One region of the Exiguobacterium sp. s95 genome, then DNA from elsewhere that is predicted to be linked to it. Evidence: riboswitches for the same ligand, from Rfam matches in the RefSeq annotation. Region 1 holds a riboswitch; each other region holds the start of a gene.

Region 1 (3,729 bases):
TTACGAGAGATGCGACTTGCGAGTCCGTACAAGTGGTCAGACGAGTTGTTGCGTTCTTCACTGCATTGTGCCAAGTTATGCGAGTTATTTGCACTTGAAACAAAGACGTTACGTCCGGAAAGTGCCTACATGATTGGCTTACTCTCGCATATCGATGCATTACTGTCAGTCGATATTGATGAAATCATTGATCAATTACCAATCGAGTCGACGTTGAAAATCGTGTTACAAGGAAAAGATCATCCGTTTCGTGATTGTTTATTGCTCGCGATTAGTGCCGACCGTGGTGAATTTGAACAGTTTGAAAAACTAACCCATCGTTTTGGTATTTCAAAACAGCGTGCCTATGCACTATTAAAAGAGAGTCAAGATTGGTTGACTAAAAAAGAACTTCATTTGCAACCGGATGAAGAAGATTCAATCGTCTGATGGACGTTAAAAGGCACCAGCTCACTGAACATACAGTGTCTGGTGCCTTTTAATTATCTTAATTTAATTAAACACGTGGCCCTGCTGATTTGATTTCAGTAGTTGCACTGTCGAACCGTGTGAAATTTTGTTTGAATTTAGTCGCCAAAGCCCGTGCTTGTTGTTCATACGCATCAGCATCCGACCAAACTTTGACAGGGTTGAGTAAGTCGCTTGGGACACCAGGGACTTCGAGCGGCATGTGTAGCCCGAAAATCGGATGCTCTTCCGTCGGGATATCAGCGAGTGTGCCGTTGACAGCTGCATTGACCATCGTCCGTGTATATGCAAGCTTCATCCGACTTCCCGTCCCATATGCGCCACCCGTCCAGCCTGTATTGACGAGGTAAACCGTGACACCGTGCCGGTCGATGAGCTCACCGAGCATCGTTGCATATTTTTCAGGAATGAGCGGTAAGAAGGGTGAACCGAAGCATGTCGAGAATGTCGCTTCCGGTTCTGTTACGCCACGCTCTGTCCCGGCTAACTTCGATGTATACCCGGATAAGAAGTGATACATCGCTTGCTCCTTCGTCAACTTACTGATTGGCGGCAGGACGCCGTAAGCATCAGCTGTTAAAAAGACAATCGTTTTCGGATGTCCGGCGCGTGATGGTACTGCAATATTATCAATCGCTGTAATCGGATAAGCGGCCCGTGTGTTTTCCGTTTTTGACGTATCATCATAGTCAGGAATTCGTGCATCATCGAGGACGACGTTTTCAAGGACAGTGCCAAACCGAATCGCATCAAAGATTTGTGGTTCTTTTTCGCGCGATAGGTTGACCGTTTTTGCGTAACAGCCACCTTCGATATTGAAGACGCCGTCGTTGGACCACCCGTGCTCATCGTCACCAATCAATTGACGACTGTCGTCAGCAGACAGTGTGGTCTTACCAGTACCGGATAATCCGAAGAATAAGGCGACGTCACCCTCATGACCGACGTTAGCCGAGCAATGCATCGATAAGACGTCTCGTTGAGGTAAAAGGTAGTTCATGACAGAGAAAATCGATTTTTTGATTTCGCCCGCATATTCTGTTCCACCGATTAAGACAATCCGATGTTCGAATGACATGGCGATGAACGTTTCGGAATTCGTTCCATCGACTTTCGGATCTGCTTTGAAGTGAGGCGCATAAATAACCGTGAAAGGCTCAAAAGCAGCTTCTGTCGGATATTCACGCAAAAATAGTTGTTTTGCAAACAAATTATGCCAAGCATATTGTGTCACGATCCGAACCGGAAGGGTAAAATGAGTGTCTGCACCAGCAGCAGCTTCTGTGTAGTAGAGCTGATCTGCTTCATTCATGTAGCGAAGAACTTTTTGTAAAAGTTGCTCGAAGTTGTCTGCTTCCATCGGTTGATTGACATGGCCCCAATCGATATGTGACTCGCATGACTGATCGCGAACAATGAACTTGTCTTTAGGTGAACGACCTGTAAATTTCCCCGTTTCTACAGACAGAGCGCCATTTTCAGCAAGAACCCCTTCTTCGTTACGAATTGCATGTTCGACTAGCTCAGCAACAGATAGTTGTTTGAACACATGCTCCTTCTTGAGTAGCTCTTCGATATTCAGGACCGTCATCGGCATCCTGACCCCACCTTTCCCCTACGTTGGTTTAGCTCTGACATTTAGTATGACACATTTATTATATATGACATACTAAAGGATGAGCAATCCTTTTTTAGCGCTGATTTCTATTTATTTGGAAACGCTTTCAGCATTAACAGTTTAACATCTCTTCGGGAAAGTTTCGACTAGAAATTAAAACGTAGCTTGACAGAGTGGTCACAACTTTATATCATGTAATTCGTAACGGATACTCTTATTCTGAGCAGGTGGAGGGAACAAGGCCCGAAGAAACCCGGCAACCGTCCTACATTAAGAATTCTATTAATGAAGGAAAAGGTGCTCTCCTGAAGCGAAGTAAACACTTCGAACGATAAGAGGGTAAAGGAAGAACGCACAACCTTTCCCTGACCATTTTTTGGACATGGAGAGGTTTTTTTCATTTTACCGTCCCACTCAACTAGGGGAAATGAGTACACCGTCAAATTCTTTTTTGGGAGGGTCAAACATGACAAACCTTAATCGCCGACTATTTACGTCGGAGTCAGTTACTGAAGGTCACCCGGATAAAATCTGTGACCAAATCTCGGATTCTATCTTAGATGCAATCCTCGCAGCCGATCCGAATGCTCGTGTCGCTGCTGAAACATCTGTCACGACAGGACTTGTCCTCGTCGCAGGTGAAATCACGACATCGACTTATGTCGATATCCCGAAAGTCGTTCGCGAAACAATTCGTGAGATTGGCTATACACGCGCTAAGTATGGTTTCGATGCAGACACTTGTGCTGTATTGACTTCAATCGATGAGCAATCAGCAGATATCGCTCTCGGTGTTGACCAAGCGCTTGAAGCACGCGAAGGTAACATGTCAGATGAAGAAATCGATGCAATCGGTGCAGGGGACCAAGGTCTCATGTTCGGTTATGCAACGAAAGAAACGCCTGAATTGATGCCACTTCCGATCTCACTTTCACACAAACTTGCTCGTCGTCTCGCAGAAGTCCGTAAAACTGGACAACTTGACTACCTCCGTCCGGATGGTAAGACGCAAGTAACTGTAGAATACAATGAGAACAACGAACCGGTTCGTGTCGATACAATCGTCATCTCAACACAACATGCAGAAGAAGTGACGCTTGAGCAAATCCAAGCAGACCTGAAAGAGCATGTCATCGCACCTGTGATTCCATCAGAATACATCGATGCGGAAACAAAGTTCTTCATTAACCCGACAGGTCGCTTCGTCATCGGTGGACCACAAGGTGATGCAGGATTAACTGGACGTAAAATCATCGTTGATACGTATGGTGGCTATGCCCGTCATGGCGGCGGCGCATTCTCTGGTAAAGATCCAACAAAAGTTGACCGTTCTGCAGCATATGCAGCACGTTACGTCGCGAAAAACCTCGTAGCTTCTGGTCTTGCAGATAAAGCAGAAGTTCAACTTGCGTATGCGATTGGTGTCGCGCACCCAGTATCGATTGCAGTTGATACGTTTGGAACAGGTAAACTTCCAGAAGCACAACTCGTCGAACTCGTTGCCGAAAATTTCGATCTTCGCCCAGCAGGGATCATCAAGATGCTTGATCTTCGCCGTCCGATTTATCGTCAGACAGCAGCTTATGGTCATTTCGGTCGTACAGATATCGAATTACCATGGGAGCAAACTGATAAAGCAGCAA
Region 2 (3,729 bases), on a different contig from region 1:
CCATGCTTCGACTTGAATGCTGTGATCTTGCAAGTATTCATGCAATTCATGCTGTGGAAGTTGTGGGTGAAGCTCGACTTGGTTGATCATCGGCGTCATGAGTCCTTCTTCAGCAAGCGTATCGAGATGATGTTCTTTAAAGTTCGAAACACCAATTGCTTTAATTTTACCCGCTTCGTACAGCTCGACCATGGCTTTCCATGCTTCGACATAACCTTCGACAGGCCAGTGAATGAGGTAGAGGTCGAGATAATCTGTTTCTAGTCGCTCAAGTGACTCAGCGAAAGCCTCTTTCGTCCGTCCGGCACGAATGTCATCGTTCCAAACTTTAGACGTCAAGAAGAGTTCTTCACGTTTCACGCCGCTTTCTTTGATTCCTTTTGCGACACCACGTTCGTTTTTGTAGACGGCAGCCGTATCGATATGACGGTAACCGACGCGAAGTGCTTCTGCGACGGCAGCCGGTGCTTCCGTCTCTTCATCGACTTGCCAGACACCGAACCCAATCTGTGGAATCGTGATACCATTTGAAAGTTTTGCGTATTGCATGTATATACTCCTCCTTCAATGAAACTAGAATATGGATTTGCCTGTTCAGTTTAGCATGAACTTAGCGGAACATCTGTTTTGATGCTCATAAGCAGGGAATATAGACTGGGAAAGAGAAGAAAGTCTACTGATGCATAAACGAAGAGAGGTGTAATATCATGGTGAAATCGATTAAAAAAGTACCAAAAGGAGTCTGGACAAGCATCGCAGCACTATTAGGTGCTCAAGCCACGTTCCTCTTCCTTGGTGCCCGCAAGACAGGACGCAACCCATGGGTATGGGGTGGAGCAGGACTTGTTCAATTTCCGCTTCCGGCGATTGCCTATTTCATTTTGAATCGTCAAGAAAAACAGAAATAAAGTGAACCCCCGTCGCAGACGAAGCGACGGGGGTTGTTTGTTTTACGACATGTTGTTTTTCTGTGCGGCATCGCTCTTCCGGCGTGGGAAGCCGAAGAAGATTGCCAGTGATCCACAAACGAACAGTAAAAATGGATAGAACAAATAAGGAATCAGTTCGGGTGACGCCGTTTTCGTCAATTCAGCGGCAATCAAAAGTTGCGCTCCGTACGGGATGATTCCTTGAACACCACAGGAAAAGAGGTCGAGGATACTGGCTGACTTCTTCCGGTCGATGTCATACGTATCCGCGATTTCAGCAGCGAGCGGACCGGCGACAAGAATCGAAATCGTATTATTTGCTGTTGCGAGATTCGTTGCACTGACGAGGGCAGCCATACTGAACTCAGCTCCCCGGCGTTTCGAAATCTTTCGTGTCAGCGTTTCTTTGAGATAAGCAATTCCACCGTTATAGGTGATCAGGCTGACGAGTCCACCCATCAGCAACGTCAAGATTGAGATTTCTGCCATCCCCATCAATCCGTCAGACATCGCGAGGACAAATCCACTTACTCCGAAACTACCGTCGATCATTCCGATGATGCCTGTCAATAACGTCCCGCCGAGTAAGACGAGAATGACGTTGACACCAAAGAGTGCGAGCGCGATGACGGAAAGATACGGAATCAGCTTATAAAATTCAAATGCTTTCGCTTCGACGACATCTCCGGAACCTGACACGAAAGCGAGTAAGATGACAGTGATGACGGCAGCAGGCAAGACGATTAAAAAGTTCGTTCTGAATTTATCACGCATGTTCGTTTTTTGTGTCCGGACAGCGGCGATTGTCGTATCTGAGATAAACGATAAGTTATCACCGAACATTGCTCCACCGACGACGGCAGCAGCGGCGAGTGCGACATTGACACCCGTCGCGTCATGAATCCCGAGTGCGATCGGTGCAAGGGCAGCGATTGTGCCGGTCGAAGTTCCCATCGCCATCGAGATGAAAGCGGCAATGATGAACAATCCACTCATTAAAAGAGACTGGGGTAGGAAACTGAGTGCAGCGTTGACGGTCGCATCAATGGCTCCGATTGCATTCGCTGTTCCAGAAAATGTGCCAGCGAGTAAAAAGATGAAGACCATGATCATGATGTCCGGATTTCCGGCACCGCGGGCAATCCGCTCGACGGTCTGGTTGATGTCTCCCTTAGATGTCGCAGCAGCAAAAATCAAGGCGATTAAAGCTGCAATCAAGATGGGGAATTTGTAAAAGTCGTTATAGAAGATTCCTGCACCGATGAATAATACAAGGAAAACGAACAAGGGGAACAACGCCCATTTGTTCGGCGTAACCGTTTCGTTCATGTGAATCACTCCATTTCTTCAGCATACAAAAAAAGACCCCTTCGCAAGAAAGAAGGAGGTCTTTACTGAAAAAGACGCTCTTCTTATCTCTCAAGCCATAGCTTGCTGGATTTGGCACAGTACGAATCAATCGTCCGCTGCCGAAACATCATTGGGCCAGTCCCTCCGTTTCTCGCGATAAAAAGAAGTCATTTAGTTGTTTAGTCGTTGTTTAAAACACGTTTATTACCCTAACGTATCTTTTAATGCTTGTCAACTGTACCTTACTGCAGTGCTTGTTTGAGCGTCGTCACGTTTTCGTTCATCAAATCAAAGTACGATTGATCTTGTTGATCTTTTGCGACGGACTCGAGGTTATGAATCGTAATCGATTCGGCACCGATTTCTTTTTGGATGACACGGGCGACCTTTGGCGACACCGTCTCTTCGAAGGCGATATAGTTTAAGTCATGCATCTCTGCTTCCTTGACGATGGCAGCCAGCTGTTTTTGGGACGGTTCGTCAGACGGTGAAATACCGGCAATCGGCAGTTGCGTGAAACCGTAACGTTCCGCCAAGTACCCGTATGCGGCATGCGTGACGAGAAGCTCCTTTTTCGAACCGGAGTCAACAGCTTTTTGTAAATTTTGGTCGAGTTCATCTGCTTGTTTGTTAAAGAGTGCGAGGTTTTTATCAAACGTTTCCTTCCGGTCAGGTGCTTCCTTTGCTAACGCGGTCGTAATCGAGTCAGCCATTTTCTTGGCGTTGTTCGGGTCGAGCCAAACATGCGGATCGTATTGTCCATGATCGTGCGACTCTTCTTCAGCCTCGTGATCATCATGGTCATCGTGTGCGTCTTCTTCGTGCGTATGAAGCGAAGCGGAAGCTTCGAGTAAGTCGATATTTTTACTTGTCTCGACAAAACGAATGGAATTACCGGCTAAACTTTCCTTAATCTTTTCAGAGTACGGCTCAAGGGTTGTGCCGGTAAGTAAAAATAGATCGCCTTTCGCAATCGTCGTCAGTTGCTTCGGAGTCGGCTCATACGAATGCGGGTCGGCGCCAGGGGGAACGATTAATTCGACCTGGACGTCCTTTCCGCCGATTTCTTTGGCGATGGCTGCCGTGGCGAACGTCGACGTATAAATTTGCAATTTACCGTCTTCGTCTGAATTTGAAGTCGATGAGCCGCATGCGGCGAGCAGACTGGCAGTTACTGTCGCGATGGTTAACGCTGGAATGATTTTTTTCATATATGAACCCTCCAAGATAATTAAAACGTAATTGTTCCGATTTGGACTTTCTAACTATATCCGACGGAAATTAAAGCGTCAAGTCGGAATGTTGTGAAGTTCTAGTTCAAAATAAATCGGGTAAGAGAAGAGTAGAAGTGAAATCGGAATGAGCCTTGGAGGTGATGAGGTGAAACGTGAAACAGCATGGTTGATGGGTGGCGCCGCTATTTTGACGACGGCTGCTGCTGGTGCGAGTA
Region 3 (3,729 bases), on a different contig from region 1:
GACTTGTTTTCCTCCTCATCATTCATTACTCCTATCTGTACCCGTTTTATAGAAAGTCATACCTCAAAAACCTGAAAGGATGATTATGATGCAACAGCAACTCTTCACTCAACTCGATCAACTCGAACAACAAATCATTGAAAGACGTCGTGATCTGCACCGTCACCCGGAACTCTCTTTTCAAGAAGTGCGGACACCAAACGCCATCGCCTCATTTTATGATGAGCTTGGTCTCCCTTACCGCAGGAACGTCGGTGGTAGCGGGATCGTCGCGACCCTCAAAGGAAAACATCCTGGAAAGACCATCGCCATTCGGGCCGATTTCGATGCCCTGCCACTGCAGGAGGAAACGGATCTCGCCTTCCGTTCGATTCATCCGGGTGTCATGCATGCGTGTGGACATGACGGACATACGGCGATTGCACTCGGTCTTGCCTCGGCCTTTACAGCACTGCAAGAAGACCTTCACGGAACAATCGTATTCATTCATCAACACGGGGAAGAAGTCTTCCCGGGTGGTGCCATTCAAATGATTGAAGACGGCTGTCTTGACGGGGTCGATGCAATTTTCGGTACGCATCTCGAAAATGACTTACCTGTCGGAACAATTGGCTATCACGCAGGACATACGCTGTGCGCCATAGATGAATTCGAAATCGTCGTCCACGGACAGGGTGGTCATGCGCAAGCCCCTCATAAAACACAAGATGCACTCGTCGCCGGGGCACAACTCGTCTGTAATCTCCAACACCTCGTCAGTCGGCGCGTTGATCCGTTTTCACCTGCCATCATCGCAATCGGTTCATTCCACGCCGGAACGGCTCCGAACATCGTTACTGGTGAGGCACGGATTGTCGGAGAAATTCGAACATTTGACGAAGCGCTGCGTCACCAGTTACGACAGCAGGTCGATTTGGTTGCCCGGACGACGTGTGCCGGAATCGGTGCGAGCTATTCCATCGACTTTACGACGGGTTATCCTTCCCTTTGGAATCATCCGGTAGAAACAAATCTCGTTAAAGAAGCGACGGCTTTCTTAGGTGAGGCATCTGTCAAAGAACTCAAACCGATGATGGCAGCCGATGATTTCGCCTATTATTTAGAGCGTATCCCAGGAAGCTACTTCTTTACGGGGTCCGCCAAAACGGATGGGAGTACGATTTATCCGCAACATCACCCGAAATATGAAATCGATGAACAGGCATTGCTCATCGGCGCAAAAGCCTTAGGTGCAACCGTCCTGCATGCTTTAGAATCTTAAGGATTGACTTTGTCGTTTTAGAGATGCTATTATCACATCAATGATAACGAATTTAATCAACTTCATATAACACTTATCAAGAGTGGACTGAGAGATCTGGATCGATGACGTCCCAGCAACCTGCCTTCAGTGGCAAGGTGCTACGACCAGCAAAGCGCAAGCTTTGGTTGATAAAAAGCGACGACTCCTTTTGCAACCAAGCAAAGGAGTCGTTTTCGTTTTCTCGCTGTCAGAGCACGAATGATTATAGGGCGACTACCGCCAGCGGAAAGGACGAGATATAGATGGAAAAAGCAACATTCGCAGGAGGCTGTTTCTGGTGCATGGTGACACCATTCGAAGAACTGCCCGGTATTCACGGAATTGTTTCCGGTTATACAGGAGGACAAATCGAAAATCCGACATACGAACAAATAAAAACAGGCACGACCGGTCATTCGGAGGTCGTCGAGATTACATTTGATCCGGCGTTATTCTCATACGAGCGGTTACTCGAACTTTACTGGCCGCAAACGGATCCGACTGACGCCGGCGGACAGTTCCAGGACCGTGGGACACAATACGCACCTGCCATCTTTTATCATACGGAAGAACAGCGCCTTGCTGCGATTGCTTCACGTGACGCGCTTGCTGCGAGCAATCGCTTTAAGCAACCGATCGTCACACGAATCGAAGCGGCACAAGCCTTCTACCCAGCAGAAGACTATCATCAAAACTTCCACAAAAAGAATCCGGAGCACTACAAAAAAGACCGGAAAGCATCCGGTCGCGATGAATTCATCGATGTGGCTTGGAAAGAAGAAGTATCTGTCTAAACTAAAAAAAGCCCGCTCTTCGCGTGGGCTTTTTTGTTTGCAAATAAACGCTTATGAAGAGTGAGTATGCTATAACGAAAGACAATCAGTTTGCGCTTCCCTGTTTCGCCTCGTCTTCAAAGCGATTCGAGACAGATTGTGCTCTAACACTACTCTATGATTTTCTCTGCGGTACACCCTGAAAGCTTCGTTTTTCGTTGACTCCTACGGGAAAAAGCGCGTGAACACGCGCTGCCAAGAGGCTGGCAAGACCCTGCTCGTTGTCCGTGAGGTCAAGGAGCAACGGCTTGCGCCTCGCCCGAGGAAAGCAACGAAAAGAACGAATCTTTCATTCCACAACTACTGATTCGTCTTCGCGCTAAAAAATCGACTTTATACTGCCAGAGTTAACCGTAAGAATTACGATACCTTTTCCGACAACTCATCCGAAGATTCGATTTCTACGACTTGATATCGTTTCAACACAAAAATACCGGCTAGCATCACAAGCAATCCAGCGACTTGTCCGAGCGAAAGCTCAAGTTCCGGTAAACCGAACCAACCGAACAAGTCGACACATAATGCAAAACTCAGTTGCGAAATCAAGACGACCGAAATCGCAATCGATGGACCGAGCAACTGAATCCCGCGCATCACACAAAATACGACACCGACACCGACCAGACCACCGAATAAATAAAGCGGTTCGACCGTTTGAATGTTCGAGAATGTGCCACCCCGAAATACGAGTAGCGCAAACAGTGAACCGATGAACCCGACAAAAAAGACGAGGGTCGTCGTCGCCCATGCCCCGAACGCATGACTCATCCGTGCATTCAATACCGTCTGTAAACTAATCATCATTCCTGCCGTAATCGCACAAAACATACCTAGTCCCATGCTAGCCCCTCCTTATTCGTAACTATTTCCGTTCGCTTTTTCTTTAATCCGCTCTACATCTAAAATAATGATTTTCCCGCGTCGTCTCGCCAAGATTTCTTCTTCACAAAGTGTTGAGATGATACGGTTTAAATGACGGTAACTCGTCCCGAGCCAATCGGCGACGTCATGGAGATTCGACGTTCGCATCTCTTGATAAAACAGACTGTCGGAAACGTCCGAGGTAATCGATAACAGATATCCGGCAAATCGTTCTTCGACCGAATAGAGGACATGAAATGATGCTGATTTCGAGTCCGCGTACCACTTGGTCGTAATGACCCGCAGTAAAAATTGTAAAAAGGTGTTCGTCGTATTGTGCTCACGTAAGATCGCATACGGAATGCTGAGTGCCACGACGTCCGTAATCACCTCGATGGTATTCAAGACTTCCCGTTGATTGATATATTCCGCATCACCAATCACCGTCATCGCCTTTTTAAAGCGTAAAATCCGTTGTTTCCCTTCAGCCGATGCTGCAGAGATTTTAATTTTTCCTTCGACGATGAAATACATCCGGTCAATCGGTTCACCCGTCACACATAACAGGTCCCCTTCCGAAAACGTTTCGATGCGTAAATAGCCTTTACTGGTCTCCGTAAAAATATCCGCTAAGTCGTACTGTTTTAAATAGGTCTCAATCGTCTGCATAGGCCCTCCCTTTAGGACAGTGAAAAAATCGCAACTCCGGCAAGCATCAAACTGATCCCGATCCACTGTCCCCGGTTACTCCTT
Region 4 (3,729 bases), on a different contig from region 1:
TGACTAATTTTAGAGGACGGTGTCTGCAATGATGCATGTAATAAATCAGTATGGTTGGATTGAAGTGATTTGCGGAAGTATGTTCTCTGGTAAGTCGGAAGAATTGATTCGACGCGTTCGCCGGGCTCAGTACGGGAAGTTGCCGGTCCAAGTGTTTAAACCGGCAATCGACGACCGTTATCATGAAGAACATGTCGTCTCGCACGTCGGCAACTCTGTCATCGCGGTACCGATGGCGACGAGCCGTGACGTGTACGCGGCAGTCGCACAAGAGACACAAGTGGTCGCGATTGACGAAGTTCAGTTCTTTGATGATGAAATCGTCGATGTCATCGAGGCCCTCGCGCAGGACGGAAAACGTGTCATCTGTGCCGGACTCGATCAAGACTTCCGGGCGGAACCATTCGGTAAGATGCCGGAACTTCTCGCACGGGCAGAGTTCGTCACGAAACTGCAGGCGATCTGCCTGTCGTGCGGTGACCCGGCATCGCGGACGCAACGTTTAATCGACGGTCGACCTGCCAACTACAATGATCCAATCATTTTAGTCGGCGCGTCAGAGTCGTATGAGCCGCGTTGTCGCCACTGCCATGAAGTGCCGGGGAAATCGCAAGCCCTGCAACAATGGAAGAAACAGCAACAGAACTGATGAAGTAAACGAAGGACTGATTCATCAGTCAGGACCACATCAATCAAATGGCCGATACTCCCATCGTTTCAAGGGAGCATCGGCCATTTTTTTTGCGCATTCATATTGTTCTGGACGGCTTAGTCGATGCTTGAAACACGCATCGAAACAGTCTTCATCCCTTGCTTTTGCGCAGGAAAGACATCAACCGGTGTGGGTCAAACGACTATATTGGTGTACAAAGTGTGTTGCCTCGCGGACAATCGTTTCTTGATCATAATCGAGGGTCGCGACATGATAGGAGTCAAGCAGGCAATAGCTCCGTTTGTCCGTCGAACCGATGACTTGATAAAGGTAATCCGAACTTTCAGGCGGGACGACATGGTCTTCGGCAGAATATAAAATAAGTGTTGGAATCTCGATGGCTGGTAAGAGTGGACGTGTCTGGTCAATCAAGGTCAAAAGTTCCGATGCGCAGACGACAGGGACCTGGTCATAGATGATTTCAAACGCTTCACGTTTAATGTCTGGGGTACTTTCTTTTAAGTAGCGTGGACAGTCTTCAAAAGATAATGCTTCATAGGCAGGAATCGCTAACGCTGCATTGATCGTAATCAATCCGTCAGCAGGTAATCCTTCCGCGACGAGTGCAAGGGCAAGTGTCGCACCCATCGATTGTCCGGCGATGAAAATGGACGAACAATGATTGGTTAAGACGTCGAACCCTTGGCGGAGGCTTTGTTTCCAATCTTCAGCAGTCGACGCTTCGAAATCACGGATGCTCGTCCCGTGTCCGTCGAGACGCGGGGCATACACGGTAAACCCTTGGGCGGCAAACTGCTCTCCGACAGTACGGACGCTTTGAGGGGTTGCGTTAAAACCGTGAGACAGTAAAATACCGATTGGACCTCGTTCAATCAAAAAAGCTTCTGCGCCAAACAGGACGGGTGATGATGAATTCATAAAGGGTTCCTCCTTCTATTAAAAAACTCGTAGTGCTTTAGGCGCACTACGAGATTCTCGTAAGTATCATCCAAAGCATCGGCTTTGCTGGTCGGAGCACCTTGCATGTTGCAGGTTGCCGTGGGTTCGTAGAGCCAGATCTCTCGCCCACTCTTGATATATCGTATAGGAATTGTCGGAATAATCATTGTGAAGAGGATAGCATTGATTGAAATACGTTGTCAAGACGTCAAAAAGAAGTCGAAATTGATAAACTGGGTAATTTGGTTTAATTTTGAAAATATGGTTGACTTGAGAAGGGAATCCCCGTAGTGTAAGCATTAGATTCACGACATAAGAACGACTTGAAACATCACACATATGAACTTCATACCGTAGCACTTATCGAGAGAGGTGGAGGGACTGGCCCTACGAAACCTCGGCAACAGACTTCTTACGTCGTACTGTGCCAATTCCGTCAGACGTTTGTCTGAAAGATGAGCGGAGCGGATTCTGCCTTAGTGCAGATGGAAGAATCCTTTTCTTTTAAGAGAAGGGTTCTTTTTTTGATGTTTTCCTAAAAAAGAGAATGAAATACAATTCATTTTGTATTTTAGAATGACCTGTGCTAGTCTTGAGCTGTATAACTCAATAACCAGTTCTTCGGGGTAGGGTGAAAATCCCAACCGGCGGTGATGCGATTGATAAATCGATGAGCCCGCGACCTGCAGTGTACGCACTGTGGCTGACTTGGTGAGACTCCAGGGCCGACGGTAAAGTCCGGATGGGAGAAGGACGAAACAATGCGCTTGCTGCCATTTTCTGAAAAAATGTTTTCAGGGAAAGGTCTGTTTCTGTATGTGTAAAAACAGAAACGCGAGACGCTTATTTCGTCAATCCTTCAATCACGACGCCCCTTTTACAGGAGGCGTCTTTTTTATTGAAAGGAGCGGAAAAAATGGAAACATTCATGAGTTATGCGATGCAACTAGCACACATGTTAAACGGTCAAACGAGCCCGAATCCGAGTGTCGGCTGCGTCATCGTCAAACAGGGGCGGATTGTTGGTTTTGGGGCCCACCGTTATGCGGGAGGACCCCATGCCGAAGTCGAAGCGCTCCTCATGGCAGGTGAAGCAGCACGCGGAGCCGATCTCTACGTGACACTCGAACCGTGCAATCATCACGGCAAAACACCGCCGTGTACGGAAGCGATTCTAAAAGCCGGCATTGCGCGCGTCTTTGTCGCGACAAAGGACCGCCACGCGCTCGTCGCAGGAAGCGGTATCACACGTCTCCGTCAGGCGGGGATTGACGTCGAAGTCGGTCTACTAAAAGACGAGGCAGTGGCACTGTATGAACCATTTTGGACGGCGATTGAACGAAAACGTCCGCATGTCACAGTGAAAGTCGCCCAAACGATGAACGGGACGATTGCGACGGGTGAACAACGCTTTATCACTTCGGAAGCGGCACGTGCTGACGGACGGCAGTTACGCGGGATACACGACGCGATTCTCGTCGGAAGCGACACGGTGATCATCGATGACCCGGCACTGACGTTGCGCAGTTCGACCGGCATCGAACCGGTCCGTGTCATTGTCGATCGCCGCGGGCGCCTGACTGAAACATTCCAAGTCTTAAACGATGGCTTGAATCCGACGTACTGGCTGACGGAACAGCCACGAACAAGCGAACGGGCGAACGTGACGGTTTTCGTCGGGGCGTATGCGACACCGGACCAAATCCTCGAACTTTTATATGAACAAGGTATTCGCAGTCTGTTGATTGAAGGTGGTCCCACGATTCAATCCGCATTTTTAGAAGCGGACCTTGTCGACACGATCGAACTTTACCAGGCACCGTCCCTCTTCAGTGGGACAAAATCTCTGACAATGGCACAGGACATCGAAGACTGTTTTGATTTAGTGAAAATGAACCAAATCGGACAGGACGTCCATCTCCAGTATGTACGAAAGGAGAGGATGACATGTTTACCGGATTGATTGAAGAACTCGGCACAATAAAACGGAAAGTCCCCCGTCCGAACGGGCTGGCGCTCGAAATTGAAGCGACAGCAGTGCTTGACGGAACAAAGATTGGCGACAGCATTGCCGTTGATGGGATTTGTTTGACGGTGACGGCGATGACGAAGAGCGG

Evidence for each region. A riboswitch is a leader RNA that binds a small molecule or an ion and turns the genes downstream of it on or off. The one in region 1 is predicted to bind S-adenosylmethionine.
Region 2: linked by a shared signal. The riboswitch ahead of KNP99_RS09650 (Na+/H+ antiporter NhaC family protein) and the one ahead of metK (methionine adenosyltransferase) in region 1 are both predicted to bind S-adenosylmethionine.
Region 3: linked by a shared signal. The riboswitch ahead of msrA (peptide-methionine (S)-S-oxide reductase MsrA) and the one ahead of metK (methionine adenosyltransferase) in region 1 are both predicted to bind S-adenosylmethionine.
Region 4: linked by a shared signal. The riboswitch ahead of ribD (bifunctional diaminohydroxyphosphoribosylaminopyrimidine deaminase/5-amino-6-(5-phosphoribosylamino)uracil reductase RibD) and the one ahead of metK (methionine adenosyltransferase) in region 1 are both predicted to bind S-adenosylmethionine.

What each region holds. Positions count from the first base shown of each region.
Region 1 covers NZ_JACSMM010000002.1:237,654-241,382, forward strand. The annotation lists gene KNP99_RS05890 (EAL and HDOD domain-containing protein) at 1-429, shown strand, start outside; gene pckA (phosphoenolpyruvate carboxykinase (ATP)) at 497-2,065, opposite strand; SAM riboswitch class I at 2,298-2,424, shown strand; gene metK (methionine adenosyltransferase) at 2,553-3,729, shown strand, end outside.
Region 2 covers NZ_JACSMM010000004.1:184,090-187,818, forward strand. The annotation lists gene KNP99_RS09640 (aldo/keto reductase) at 1-549, opposite strand, end outside; gene KNP99_RS09645 (hypothetical protein) at 708-908, shown strand; gene KNP99_RS09650 (Na+/H+ antiporter NhaC family protein) at 951-2,258, opposite strand; SAM riboswitch class I at 2,339-2,442, opposite strand; gene KNP99_RS09655 (metal ABC transporter solute-binding protein, Zn/Mn family) at 2,522-3,490, opposite strand; gene KNP99_RS09660 (alpha/beta hydrolase fold domain-containing protein) at 3,660-3,729, shown strand, end outside.
Region 3 covers NZ_JACSMM010000005.1:108,632-112,360, reverse strand. The annotation lists gene KNP99_RS10370 (M20 metallopeptidase family protein) at 89-1,261, shown strand; SAM riboswitch class I at 1,332-1,438, shown strand; gene msrA (peptide-methionine (S)-S-oxide reductase MsrA) at 1,546-2,076, shown strand; gene KNP99_RS10360 (DMT family transporter) at 2,476-2,955, opposite strand; gene KNP99_RS10355 (Crp/Fnr family transcriptional regulator) at 2,968-3,645, opposite strand; gene KNP99_RS10350 (DMT family transporter) at 3,657-3,729, opposite strand, start outside.
Region 4 covers NZ_JACSMM010000009.1:64,538-68,266, forward strand. The annotation lists gene KNP99_RS12935 (thymidine kinase) at 32-649, shown strand; gene KNP99_RS12940 (alpha/beta hydrolase) at 833-1,591, opposite strand; SAM riboswitch class I at 1,652-1,754, opposite strand; SAM riboswitch class I at 1,970-2,074, shown strand; FMN riboswitch at 2,226-2,370, shown strand; gene ribD (bifunctional diaminohydroxyphosphoribosylaminopyrimidine deaminase/5-amino-6-(5-phosphoribosylamino)uracil reductase RibD) at 2,529-3,575, shown strand; gene ribE (riboflavin synthase) at 3,560-3,729, shown strand, end outside.